DNA from 3 places in the Planococcus dechangensis genome. Region 1 is predicted to be linked to each of the others. Evidence: riboswitches for the same ligand, from Rfam matches in the RefSeq annotation. Region 1 holds a riboswitch; each other region holds the start of a gene.
The links. Region 1 has a riboswitch for lysine ahead of ACFO5U_RS13655 (Na+/H+ antiporter NhaC family protein). Riboswitches for the same ligand answer to the same signal wherever they lie in the genome.
Positions count from the first base shown of each region.

Region 2: it holds a riboswitch for lysine, as region 1 does, so the genes downstream of both, ACFO5U_RS03145 (aspartate kinase) here and ACFO5U_RS13655 (Na+/H+ antiporter NhaC family protein) in region 1, are expected to answer to the same signal.
Region 3: it holds a riboswitch for lysine, as region 1 does, so the genes downstream of both, dapA (4-hydroxy-tetrahydrodipicolinate synthase) here and ACFO5U_RS13655 (Na+/H+ antiporter NhaC family protein) in region 1, are expected to answer to the same signal.

Region 1 covers NZ_JBHSGL010000014.1:35,472-39,694, reverse strand. The annotation lists partial or broken gene ACFO5U_RS13665 (sulfite exporter TauE/SafE family protein) at 1-635, shown strand, start outside; gene ACFO5U_RS13660 (bifunctional metallophosphatase/5'-nucleotidase) at 648-1,991, shown strand; lysine riboswitch at 2,063-2,243, shown strand; gene ACFO5U_RS13655 (Na+/H+ antiporter NhaC family protein) at 2,356-3,930, shown strand; gene ACFO5U_RS13650 (sodium-dependent transporter) at 4,130-4,223, shown strand, end outside.
Region 2 covers NZ_JBHSGL010000005.1:20,220-24,442, reverse strand. The annotation lists gene ACFO5U_RS03150 (succinate dehydrogenase cytochrome b558 subunit) at 1-166, opposite strand, end outside; gene ACFO5U_RS03145 (aspartate kinase) at 550-1,776, opposite strand; lysine riboswitch at 1,880-2,055, opposite strand; gene uvrC (excinuclease ABC subunit UvrC) at 2,096-3,889, opposite strand; gene trxA (thioredoxin) at 3,943-4,223, opposite strand, start outside.
Region 3 covers NZ_JBHSGL010000005.1:1,591,935-1,596,157, reverse strand. The annotation lists gene ACFO5U_RS11010 (cell wall-binding repeat-containing protein) at 1-187, shown strand, start outside; gene ACFO5U_RS11005 (STAS domain-containing protein) at 320-1,156, shown strand; gene dapA (4-hydroxy-tetrahydrodipicolinate synthase) at 1,194-2,084, opposite strand; lysine riboswitch at 2,211-2,389, opposite strand; gene ACFO5U_RS10995 (class I SAM-dependent methyltransferase) at 2,569-3,165, shown strand; gene ypfJ (KPN_02809 family neutral zinc metallopeptidase) at 3,223-4,065, shown strand; gene ACFO5U_RS10985 (TraB/GumN family protein) at 4,195-4,223, shown strand, end outside.

The DNA.
Region 1 (4,223 bases):
CGCTTGCCTATATGAAGATGGGCACCGTTGATTATCGAAGTGGCTTTATCTTTTTTCTCGGCAGCGCGCCAGGAACGGTGATCGGCGCACTGGTGAACCGCAATCTTGATGTCCCATCGTTTCAATTATATTTCGGCTTATTACTGGTGTTTCTATCCTTGCTTTTGCTATTGAGGGACCGGTTGAATTCGGTCAGTTGGTTTGTCGAACGGGGCAAAAAACGTGTTTTTCACGACCGCAAAACAGATAAGCGCTATGTTTACGGATACCCGCTTTGGTTTGCGCTCGGTTTGACTTTCATTGTCGGTTTCGCTTCAGGGCTGTTTGGCATCGGCGGCGGTGCGATTCTTGTGCCGGCGATGATTTTATTGTTTTTGTTCCCGCCGCATGTGGCGGTCGGCACATCCATGCTCATGGTCTTTTTATCGGCGATTGTGAATTCAGTCACCCATATTTCCCTAGGCAATGTACCGTGGATCTTTACGCTTGCGGTTGTTCCGGGCGCCTATATCGGTGCGAAAATCGGCGCAAAGCTTAATCAAAGCATCAAATCCGAGACATTGGTCTTATTATTGCGCATTGCATTATTGTTATTCGGGCTTCGCTCGATTTACGAAGGAATTTTCAGTTCATAAGAGGTGTTGTACATGAGCGAAACCATTCATATTTATCATACGAACGATTTACACAGCCATTTTGAACACTGGCCGCGCATCAAAGCGCTGCTGACTGAGCGCAGGCGTTGGCATGAAGAGGCCGGCGATGCTTGCTTGGTGCTCGATGTCGGGGATCACGCTGACCGCTCTCATCCATTCACTGAAGGAACAGCAGGCAAAGGAAATGTCCAATTGCTCAATGAAGCGGGCTACGATGCGGTGACGATCGGCAATAACGAAGGCATTACATTGTCGAAAAAAGAGTTGGATGAACTATACGTGCAAGCCGATTTTTCTGTCGTCGTCGCCAATTTGGTAGATCTCGATGGAAACCAGCCGGAATGGGCGATACCAAGCCATATTATCGAAACGAAACAAGGCCTCAAAATCGGGTTGATCGCAGCAACTGCCGAATTCACGCCTTTTTACCGCCGTCTTGGCTGGAACGTGACAAACGGCAGGGAAGCAATCAGGCGGGAAGCAAAAAAAATCCGGCAGGCAGTCGATTACATCATTTGTTTGTCGCATCTTGGCATTAAAGAAGATGAACTATTGGCCGCTGAATGCCCTGAAGTGGATATTATCTTAGGTGCGCATACACACCATCTGTTTCATCAAGGAAAAGATATTGAAGGCACATTGCTTGGTGCTGCCGGGAAGTTCGGTTTTTATGTCGGCCATATTGAAATCGATGGTGCAACCGGCAAAATGTCAGCTGAAGTGATCGAGACCGATCGATTGCCGGAAGTCGATGAAGGGTTCAATGAACAATTGATCAGCATCGGCAAGCAGCAATTAGCCGAGACGGTCTTTTACAACGAAGAGCATTTGAAAGCCGAATGGTTCAAAGCTTCGCCTATGGCAGAGTTGTTCGGGTCTGCATTGATCGAGTTTACTGCAGCTGATTGCAGTCTTTTCAACGCAGGAATTTTTATGGAAGATATGTCGCGGGGCGAGATGACACGCTATGACTTCCACCGCATGCTGCCGCATCCGATCAACCCGTGCGTCATTCAATTGAGCGGCGCAGAGCTGAAAGAAATCTATTTGCAATCATTGAACGAGGACTGGCCGCAACTCGAACTTAAGGGCATGGGATTTCGAGGGACGGTGTTTGGGCGCATGATCCACAGCGGCATGGAACTGCATGGCCATCAATTGATGGTGGGTGGCAAGAAGGCAGATCCGGAACATATTTACCGCTTAGCCACACTGGACCTTTTCACATTCGGTTATTTTTTTCCAGCGCTCAAGCGTGCTCCGAAAACGTATTTCATGCCTGAATTTTTACGTGATGTGTTCGGAGACTATTTACGGATGAAAGCACATAAATAGAAGAAACATTCGGAATCGACTGTTAGTTGATTTTCGGCCTTGTTTGGGATATGCTTTTGATGAATTAGATATCGATGGGTAGAGGCTGCAGCCTTCATCAGTAGAATGTGCGAGTTTGACCGCGTTGACCGCATTCGAAAGGGAAGCTTGCCGAAATTCCCGCTTCCGGGTCAAGAAGCGGCGATTGGGGGCATTTCAAAAAGGAATGCCACTGTCATGTTGCACAAGTGCACATGAAGAGCTACAGGGTTGTTTGATGCTTGAGCACACAGACGAATTGTAGAAAGCCGTTTTATCCATTGGATGAAACGGCTTTTTTTCGTGGAGTCCTACGCCATCACAATGAATAGGAGGAAATCTAATTATGGAAAACACAATCTTTTCGGTACTGCCGCCGATTATCGCCATTGCCATGGTGCTTTTGACGAGGCGCGTGCTATTGTCACTCGGCGTCGGCATCGTGGCCGCTGCATTTCTGTTGACTTCTTTTGCACCAGTGGAAGCGTTAACAGAACTGGCCACCTCGTTTGCTGTCATTTTTTGGGACGGCGGCTTTAATGCCTATAATGTCTTTATCATTTTGTTTTTGTTGCTGCTCGGCGTCATTACGGCTTTTGTCAGCTTATCCGGAGGAAGCCACGCATTTGCGGATTGGGCATCTGCTCGTGTTAAAACACGCCGCGGGGCTAAACTGGTCACGGTATTCCTCGGCATCCTCATTTTCATCGACGATTATTTCAACGCATTAGCTGTTGGGCAAGTAGCGCGTCCGATTACAGACCGCTACAAAGTGTCGCGCGCGAAACTTGCGTATTTCATCGATTCCACGGCCGCACCAATTTGTGTTGTTTCTCCAGTATCGAGTTGGGGAGCTGCGATCATCGGCATTATCGGCACCATTCTTGCAGGCCAGACATTCCTGGACTACTCAGCTTTAGAAGCATTCCTGTGGATGGCCCCGATGAACTTTTATGTTATCGCGGCACTTGCAATCGTCTTCTTCGTCGCTATTCGAGATGTAGACTTCGGGGAAATGAAAAAGCACGAACATTTGGCCATAACAGAAGGACGTTTGTTCGATCCGGACAAAGTCATTCCAGGCGAGATGAAGGAAGATTTCCCGAGTCATTCTCATGGCAGAGTCCGCGATCTCGTATTGCCGATTGTATTATTGATTGTCGGAACGGTTTCAGCGATGATCTGGACCGGCTATCTCAATTCCGGCGAAGTATTCGACATCTGGTTGATTTTCGAAAATACCGATGTACCTTTAGCGCTTCTAACAGGTGGTCTCATCGGTGCACTTGCAGCCATCATTTTATATGCGCTGCAAATCAAGCGCAATGAAGCAGCAGAAGCACATTGGATTGCTAGAGGGATCTGGGCTGGAATCAAATCCATGTCAGGTGCTGTTTTTATTCTTATCTTCGCTTGGGCGTTAACTTATTTGATTGGCGCGCTTGAGACGGGTACTTACTTGGCGGATGCTGTAGCACAGGGCAATGTTCCAACAAGCATTTTGCCGGTATTGTTGTTCTTGCTCGCTGGCGTCATGGCATTTTCCACCGGTACTTCGTGGGGATCTTTCGGGATCTTGCTCCCGATTGCCGGGACGATCATGATCCAGGCAGAGCCTGAATTATTGTTGCCTTCATTATCCGCCGTATTGGCAGGGGCTGTATTTGGAGATCATTGCTCGCCGATTTCCGATACGACGATTCTTTCGTCAACTGGCGCTGGCAGCAACCATTTGGATCACGTTATCACACAATTGCCGTATGCACTGACTTCAGCAGCTGTGGCCTCTATAGGGTATATCGTCATAGGCTTTAGCGGCTCGTTGCCATTAGCACTTGGAGCGGTGGCTATTGTACTCGCAATACTATTCGTTTTCTGGTCAAGACGTACAACTTTAATGGAAAAACACACTCAAAACTAAGTTCTTGAAGGCGGAGATGCTACATCTTCGCCTTTTTATTATTGTCATAATAGTTTTTTTGAAAAATTTATAGAAATTATCTTTACTTTGAAGGATGTGCTCGTTATACTAAATTTAGATTCCACAATAATCTGAATATAAACAAACTTCCTATTTTTCTGTTAAAAAATTGGAAGTTTACCACAAAGGGGGAAGAGAGATGGAACGTTCTTCATGGGGGACACGAGCCGGTTTTATTATGGCTGCTGTCGGCTCGGCAGTAGGGTTAGGGAATATTTGGCGATTCCCGTACG
Region 2 (4,223 bases), on a different contig from region 1:
ACACGAATGGAAGATTTGCCATGAAATGAGCCGCACGGTTAAACTCCTCCACCCCTTGCGTAGCGAAATGGTTGACGATCAAATGCTGCGTCAGGAATAAACCGATCGGAATGACTCCGAGTAAAGAGTGCAGCCTGCGCATTAAAAATTCACGATTGTTATCCAAAAATTTTACCCCCCTCAAAACATTAGTTGGCAATGTGAAAAATATTCTTATATCAACAAAATATCTTCGCATTGCAATAAGCATCATGTACAAGAATATGACATATTTATTGTACTCCCCCCCTCTAGGAGCGTCAAGGCAATGAACACTTTTAGAGCAGTAGAAACGGGGCTTTCATTGGCTTTCTCGCTATATTAAATAGGTAGGAAATCATGCAAAGCTATACTTCAACAAGCTATAGCGACTGCCATAAGCGCATTTTTCAGGCTTTTCTATTCAAAACCGGGACCTGTATAACCCCGATAGAGATTTGAACAAATTGTGAATTTTTACACAAGCCGTTTTTTCCGCAAAAAAAGCCCGCTTTACGCGGGCTCAGTTGATTATTGTACGGTAGCAGGGGTTAATCCGTAGGCATCGTGAAGTGCATTGGCTGAACGCTTCATCGTATCCGACGGAACTACGACCGATATTTTGATTTCTGAGGTACTGACCATTTTCACCGGAACATCCTGCCCTCGGAGAATGTCGAACATTCTCGCTGCGACTCCAGGATTAGACACCATGCCGGAGCCGACGATCGATACTTTCGCCAAACCGGTTTCAACATCCATTGCTGTAAAGCCAATGTGCCCACGGGCTTCCGATAACACGCGCTTAGCCTCTTCTAGGCTGTCTTCTTTAATAGAGAATGACACCGATGGCGGAAACTCGTCGCTGATGCTTTGGACGATGATATCCACGTCGATCAAGTGTTGTGCAAGTGTCGTGAAAATATTGGCGAGAGAGCCATTGAAAGGTTTGCTATAGCTGACCGTAATGCGCGCAATGTCAGGTTCGAACGCTACGCCACGGACGATTAGATTTTTTTCCACTGTGATCACCTCTTGAATAGTTGTTCCCGGTTCATCCGAGTAGCTGGCACGGACCGATAAGGGCACTAAATTGTTTTTCGCGAATTCCACGGCACGTGGATGAAGGACGCCAGCTCCGAGATTGGCCAGTTCGAGCATCTCATCATACGAAATTTGTTCCAGCTTCCGTGCTCCTGTCACATAGCGCGGGTCGGAAGTATAGACGCCATCGACGTCTGTATAGATTTCGCATTTTTCCGCTTTTAAAGCAGCAGCCAAAGCGACAGCGGTCGTATCCGATCCACCGCGACCGAGCGTCGTGATATTGCCGCTACGGTCAACGCCTTGGAATCCGGCGACCACACAAAATAAGCCTGAATCGAGTGCATCTTCGAGACGCTTTGTATGGATTGTTTCGATGCGTGCATTGCGCGGGACCGATTCGGTTTCGATGCCGGCTTGCCAACCCGTAAAGCTGAGTGCGTCATGGCCTAGCTTTTTAAATGCCATCGCTAGCAAGGAAATGGTCACTTGTTCACCTGTCGCCAGCAGCATATCCATCTCCCGCTTAGGCGGCTCTTGTGAGATGTCACTTGCTAAGCCGAGTAATGCGTCTGTTGTTTTACCCATTGCCGATACGACGATGACGACGCGCTTGCCTTGTTCTTTTTCCCGGATGGCGCGTTTTGCCACACCGAGAATCTTTTCAGGAGTCGCCACAGACGTCCCCCCGAATTTCATTACGATTGTTGTCATTTCCTTCACTCCCACTTAAATTAAGTGGCCCTCAACAAAAAGGAGGCAACTCGCCGATTGCTCGGCAAGCTACCTCCCTTCTCATGTACGAATTTGTCCGTCCATGTGAGATAGCCCTCCAGAGTTTGCACTCTGACAGCCCTGCATTTCTTAAATGCAGAACCAGCGTATGCGCAAGCAGTGCGCCATACACTTCGGCGGCCGTCCCTTTCGGCATTCTTCTACGATTCTGCAAATCTCGGAATGCTTACTAATGGCGTCCGCGCCTCTATCATCACTTTTACAAGTGATTCAAATGTGGTTATACAATAACACGTTCTTATTCCTGTTGCAACGGTTGTTGCTGAAAATGCTGCTCGATTTGCTGCGCCAGCTTCTGCGGAATGCCCGCTTGCTGGATTTCTGCAGCGTTTGCTTCTTTGATTTTCCGCACAGACCCGAAATGCTTGAGCAATTGCTGTTTGCGTTTCGGACCAACACCTTCGAGGCCATCGAGTGCTGACTGGATCGAATTTTTGCCGCGCAATTGGCGGTGGAATGTAATGACAAAACGGTGGACTTCATCTTGGACGCGTTGCAATAAATAAAATGCTTCGCTCGTGCGTTTCAGCGGCACCGCTTCAACAGGGTTTCCGTAAAGAAGCTGTGAGGTCTGGTGTTTGACGTCTTTGGCCAGCCCAGCAATCGGAATGTCCAATCCGAGTTCATCTTCCAATATTTCACGCGCCGCTTCGATCTGCCCTTTGCCGCCATCGATGATGATGAGGTCAGGAAGCGGAAGGCCATCTTTCAAGACACGGCTATAGCGTCTGCGGACGACTTCCCTCATAGCCGCGTAATCATCCGGTTTCGAGCCGGTACGCGTTTTGTATTTACGGTAATCTTTTTTCGATGGTTTTCCATCCACAAAGACGACCATCGCCGATACCGCATCTGCTCCTTGGATATGGGAGTTATCAAATGCTTCGATGCGCAGCGGCGTGTGGATGTTCATCGCTTCCCCTAGATCTTTGCATGCGCCGACTGTCCGCTCTTCTTGGCGTTCAAGCAATTGGAATTTTTCTTTGATGGCGATTTCGGCATTCTTACGCGCCAACAGCACCAAATCCTTTTTCTTTCCACGCTGTGGTACTAGTACTTTAGCGCCCAACCATTCTTTTAGAAATTCTTCATCTTCTGCTTCCGGAAGCAAAATTTCCTGAGGTTTGATGTGATCCGGCTTTTCATAGAACTGCCCGAGGAACGTCAAAAATTCTTCTTCCGGGTCGCGGTAAAGCGGAAACATCGAGACTTCCCGCTCAATCAATTTGCCTTGACGGACGAAAAATACTTGCACACACATCCAGCCTTTATCAACAGCATAAGCAAAAACATCTCGATTGGTGAAATCGTTCATCGCCATCTTCTGTTTTTCCATGACCGTTTCGATATGGCTGATTTGGTCGCGGTATTCTTTCGCGCGTTCAAACTCCAGATTATCTGCAGCTTCGCTCATTTTTTGCACTAAGTCTTGCTTTACTTCGCGGAATCCCCCATTGAGGAAACGGGTGATGCCGTCAATCATTTCACGGTAGGTCTCTTTTTCAACCGGCTTGACGCACGGCGCGAGGCATTGGCCCAAATGATAATACAGGCAGACACGGTCAGGCATCGTATGGCATTTGCGTAACGGATACAAGCGATCCAAAAGCTTTTTCGTCTCGCTAGCCGCATAAGCATTCGGATAAGGGCCGAAGTACTTGCCTTTGTCTTTTTTCACTTGCCGCGTAATGACCAATTTCGGATGGCGTTCGCCTGTGATTTTCAAATACGGATAAGTTTTGTTGTCTTTCAGGCGGATATTGTATTTCGGGTCATGTTTTTTGATGAGCGTCAACTCGAGAATCAACGCTTCCTTATCGGAAGAAGTGACGATGTATTCAAAGTCTTCGATTTCGTTGACGAGCCTTTGTGTTTTCGTGTCGTGGCTGCCTGTGAAATAAGAGCGCACACGATTTTTCAACACTTTCGCTTTGCCGACATAAATGATCGTCCCTTGTCGGTCTTTCATCAAATAACAGCCCGGTTGGTCAGGTAAAACCGCCAATTTATGCTGCATCATTTGATTTATCATTTTCTCACCCTATTTAAAAAACCGGGTTCCACGAATGGGACCCGGTTTTGGAATTATGCGTGTTTTTCAACCAATTCAGCCAAAGCTTCTTTCGGACGGAAGCCGACAACTTTATCGACTGTTTCGCCATTTTTCATCAAAAGAAGTGTCGGGATGGACATGATGCCGTATTCGCTAGCTGTTTGTTGATTTTCATCAACATCCACTTTTACGATTTTAACTTTGTCGTCCATGTCTGCATCTAGTTCTTCAAGAACTGGAGCGATCATTTTACAAGGCCCGCACCATGCTGCCCAAAAGTCTACTAATACTAGACCGTCTGAAACTTCCTGTT
Region 3 (4,223 bases), on a different contig from region 1:
GGATGCATTGTCCGGCAGCGCGCTTGCTTCACTTTGGCCAGATCCGCTTGTGTTGACTGCGCCAACTCCGACAGCAGCATCTAAGCAGCAAATCAAAGATTATTCGACGAATGATACTTTCCATTATATTCTCGGCGGTGAAAAAGCAGTTTCTTCTGACACGCTAAAAAAATTGTTCGCAAAATAAAAATAGCTAAAGCGTCTGCCGGCTGGCGGGCGCTTTTTTTTCCGTGAATCAAAAAACTATTTCTTGTTTAAGAAAATAGGTATAATGAGAGGGTTGCATCATTTAAGTGAAGAGCAATTGATGGAGGTTCCAATGGAAAAGTCAATGGTATTATTCGGTAAACGAGTGGAAGAAGATAAATATATGATCGCGCAGCTGATTCAAGAAGAACGGCGAGCTGCTTTGCCAAGTCAAGGCATTGAGGAAAATCAGGAGTTTGCAGAGCTGGTGCTGAATGAACGCGCCCGCTTTATCGAATTGCTTGGCAAATCGATGCAAGACAGTTGCAATGAAGAAAAAATCATGGCAGATGTAGCTGCTTGGGGCGAGGCGACAGGGAATTTCTTTCTTGAACAGGGAATAACGCTCGATTTGGCATTGGCGGAGACGGCTTTATACCGCAAGCATATTGCGACATTGATCAAGAGCGAAGGGCGCCGTTTGAATATTTCCCCGGAAATAACGTACGATGCAGCGGAAGTATTGCATGCATTGCTGGATCATGCGACGTATTCCTATACACATGCCTATACGGTGTCTTATCAGAAAAAGCTGGAGATTGCCCGCAAGGAATTTCTGGAATTGTCTGCTCCGGTTGTGCCGATCAGCGATTCAGTCGCGATCTTGCCGATTGTCGGCAGCATCGAAGTCGACCGGGCACGTTATATCCTAGAACGCACGTTGCTTTCGGCAAGTGAGTTGAAGATCAATACTTTGATCATTGATTTGTCGGGTGTCGTCCGTGTCGATACAATGGTCGCAGAACAGGTCGTCAAAATTATCCAGTCGCTGGGGCTTATCGGTGTTGAGGCGATTTTAACGGGTATCCGTCCGGAAACTGCCCAGTCGCTGACGACACTTGGTGTCGATGTCAAAACTTTGACCGTCGGCGGCAGTTTGAAGCGCGCGTTAGAAAAGATCTACAAATAAAAAATTCCGCAAATCGATATCGATTTGCGGAATTTTTTTAGTTCGTCACCGTATCTTGGTTCGTGACCGGCAAAAATTGCTTTAAGGTTTCGGTTTCTTCCGCCGTTAAAGGCAGCATCGGCAAGCGCACGCCTCCGACCGGTATGCCCGATAGGTTGAGTGCCGCTTTTACTGGGCCCGGGCTCGGTGCTGCGAACAATGCTTTCATTGTCGGCAACAATTGGCGATGAAGCGCTGCGGCGCCGGACGTATCACCTGTGCGGAACAATTTGATCATGTCCTGCATTTCGTTTCCGATAATATGGGAAGCGACCGAAACGATTCCCACACCGCCGATGGAAAGCATCGGCAAGGTCAAGCTGTCGTCGCCGCTGTAAACGGTGAAGCCATGTTCGGTCCGTTCGATGATTTCAGATGCCGCATCGAGGTCGCCACTCGCCTCTTTCACACAGGTGATGTTGTCGATCCGTGACAGGCGGACAATCGTGTCGACCTCCATATTGACAGCGCTGCGGCCCGGGATATTATAGAGCATCACCGGCAAGTTTGTTGCTTGTGCGATCGCTTCGAAATGGCGGTACATGCCTTCTTGAGACGGTTTGTTATAGTAGGGGGTGACGAGCATAATCCCGTCAACACCTGCTTGTTCTGCTTGCTGCGTCAATGCGACAGAAGCGCGTGTATTGTTCGATCCGGTGCCCGCGATGACTTTCGCGCGCCCATCGGCTACCGTTACCACGTGAACGAACAGCGCCACTTTTTCGTCTGTCGACAAAGTCGGCGATTCGCCGGTCGTCCCGGCGACAACAATGCCGTCCGATCCGTTATTGATTAAATGTTCCACGAGATTTGTTGTTGCTTGAAAATCGATTTCACCGTTTGCATCGAATGGCGTTGCCATCGCAGTGATCACTTGACCGAAATTCATAGAGAACACACCCTTTTCTAAGTTTTTTTCAAAAATTAGAGGTGGGGGCCGGTCCGGAGTAAACAAAAAAGCAGCAACGGGGGCCCGCTGCTGCCGTTAGAAACAATGTTTACCAATCGTTCCTGTTCGTCAGATAGCCCTCCATATAGTTTCCTATATGACAGTCCTGCACTTCTTGAATGCAGAACCAGTGCATGAGAATATGAGTATCCCATCACTTCGGCAAATCCCCCTTTCAGCAATCGTCTTAAGAGCTCATACTCCTCGAATTGCGTACTGATGGTCTTTGCGCCTCTATCCTCGCTTCACTAAGGAAGCAAGAAATTATTGAATTAGCTGTAATATAACAGAAATATGGAAGCTTGGCAAGCGAAAAAGAATGGTTTGTCCAATGAAAATTATGTTTATAGAAGGAGGACGGATCTATCCCGCTTTTTCGTGTTCACTGTATATATTTTATACAACTATAAAAGGAGGAATCTGTATGGATGACCGGCATATGGACCGGCAATTGAATGTCCACACGGGCGGCGAGCAGATGGGCTTTCATGCTTCGATGCATGAGCACCGCTTTGAAGTGACGCCGTATGCCTGGCTTCAGGCGCTGTTTCAGCACCATCCGCTAGCAGGGGCAGGGCGTCTTGTCGATTTCGGCAGCGGCAAAGGGCGCTTGAATTTCTATGCCCATCAGCTGTTTGGTACCCCGTCGAGTGGCGTGGAGGTTGACCCGTCGCTCCATGAGGCGGCGCTGCGCAATTTAAAAAACTTGAAGGGCAACCCCCATATCGAATTCTGCAATGGGTATGCCCAGGACTATCGTATACGGTCAGACGACCGGTGGTTTTATTTCTTCAATCCATTTTCCGATCCCGTGTTCATGAAAGTGGTCGGCCGTATTCTGCGCTCTGTTGCCGAATACCCGAGGGAAGTGGACATCATCTTGTTCTATCCCTCTATCGAATATATCGACTTTTTGGAGAGGCGCACGGCATTTGAATTGTTCAAGGAAATTCCGCTGCCCGACAACGCCGGCGATCCGCGCGAAAAGTTTTTGGTGTACCGGCTGCCACTATGGGATTAAGCTAGGGCGTAAAGCGGGTATAAGTGGTAAAAACGAATGTGGAAAGAAGGTCTACTTATGAAATGGAAAGGTCGTGCGGGCAGTCGAAATGTCGAAGATAGAAGGGGGCGCGGAGTCGGCGGTCCTGTAATTGCCGGAGGAGGCATCGGAGGACTGCTGATTGTGCTGCTGATTACGTTTCTTGGCGGCGATCCGGGTGCGATTCTCGGCGGCGAAGGGGCAAACTCCACGAGCGAGCCGTATGTCGCAAGCGAGCGGGAAGAAGAGCTCGCGGACTTTGTTTCGGTCGTGTTGGCAGATACCGAAGAAGTATGGGCGGAAGTGTTTGCAAAAGAAGGCATGGAATATGTCGAACCGACCTTGGTGCTGTTTTCCGGCAGTGTGCAATCGGCATGTGGCATGGCGGGTTCTGCGACAGGGCCTTTTTACTGCCCGGCGGATTCCAAACTTTATATTGATTTGAGTTTTTACGATGAGCTCGAGCGGCAATTCAATGCACCAGGAGATTTTGCGATGGCTTATGTCGTCGCCCATGAAGTCGGCCACCATGTACAGAACTTGCTCGGCGTTCTCGGGGATGTACAGCAAGCCCGTAATCAGTTGAGCGAGACTGAATACAATCAATTACAGGTTCGCTTGGAACTGCAGGCGGATTATCTGTCCGGCGTCTGGGCGCATCACGCGCAAGGCATGGGGTATTTGGAAGAAGGAGACCTGGAGGAAGCGCTGAATGCGGCAAGTGCGGTTGGGGACGACACGATTCAGAAGCGGACGCGCGGCTACGCCGTTCCGGATAGCTTTACGCACGGCACGTCCGAACAGCGTAAAGAGTGGTTCTATAAAGGTTTCCAAGCTGGCAATCTAGACGAAGGAAACACGTTCAACTCACTTGACTTATAAGCTTTCGAAAAGATTGATATTTTGCGCTTGGTGATTCATTATAAAGAATAGACAGTCTTTTTCATCGGCAATCGGCATGAAAAGGAAATCTTATTCTATGAAGGAAGTACAATGATGACAGCAGAAATAATGACGGAAGAAAATATCACCCGTCTCGA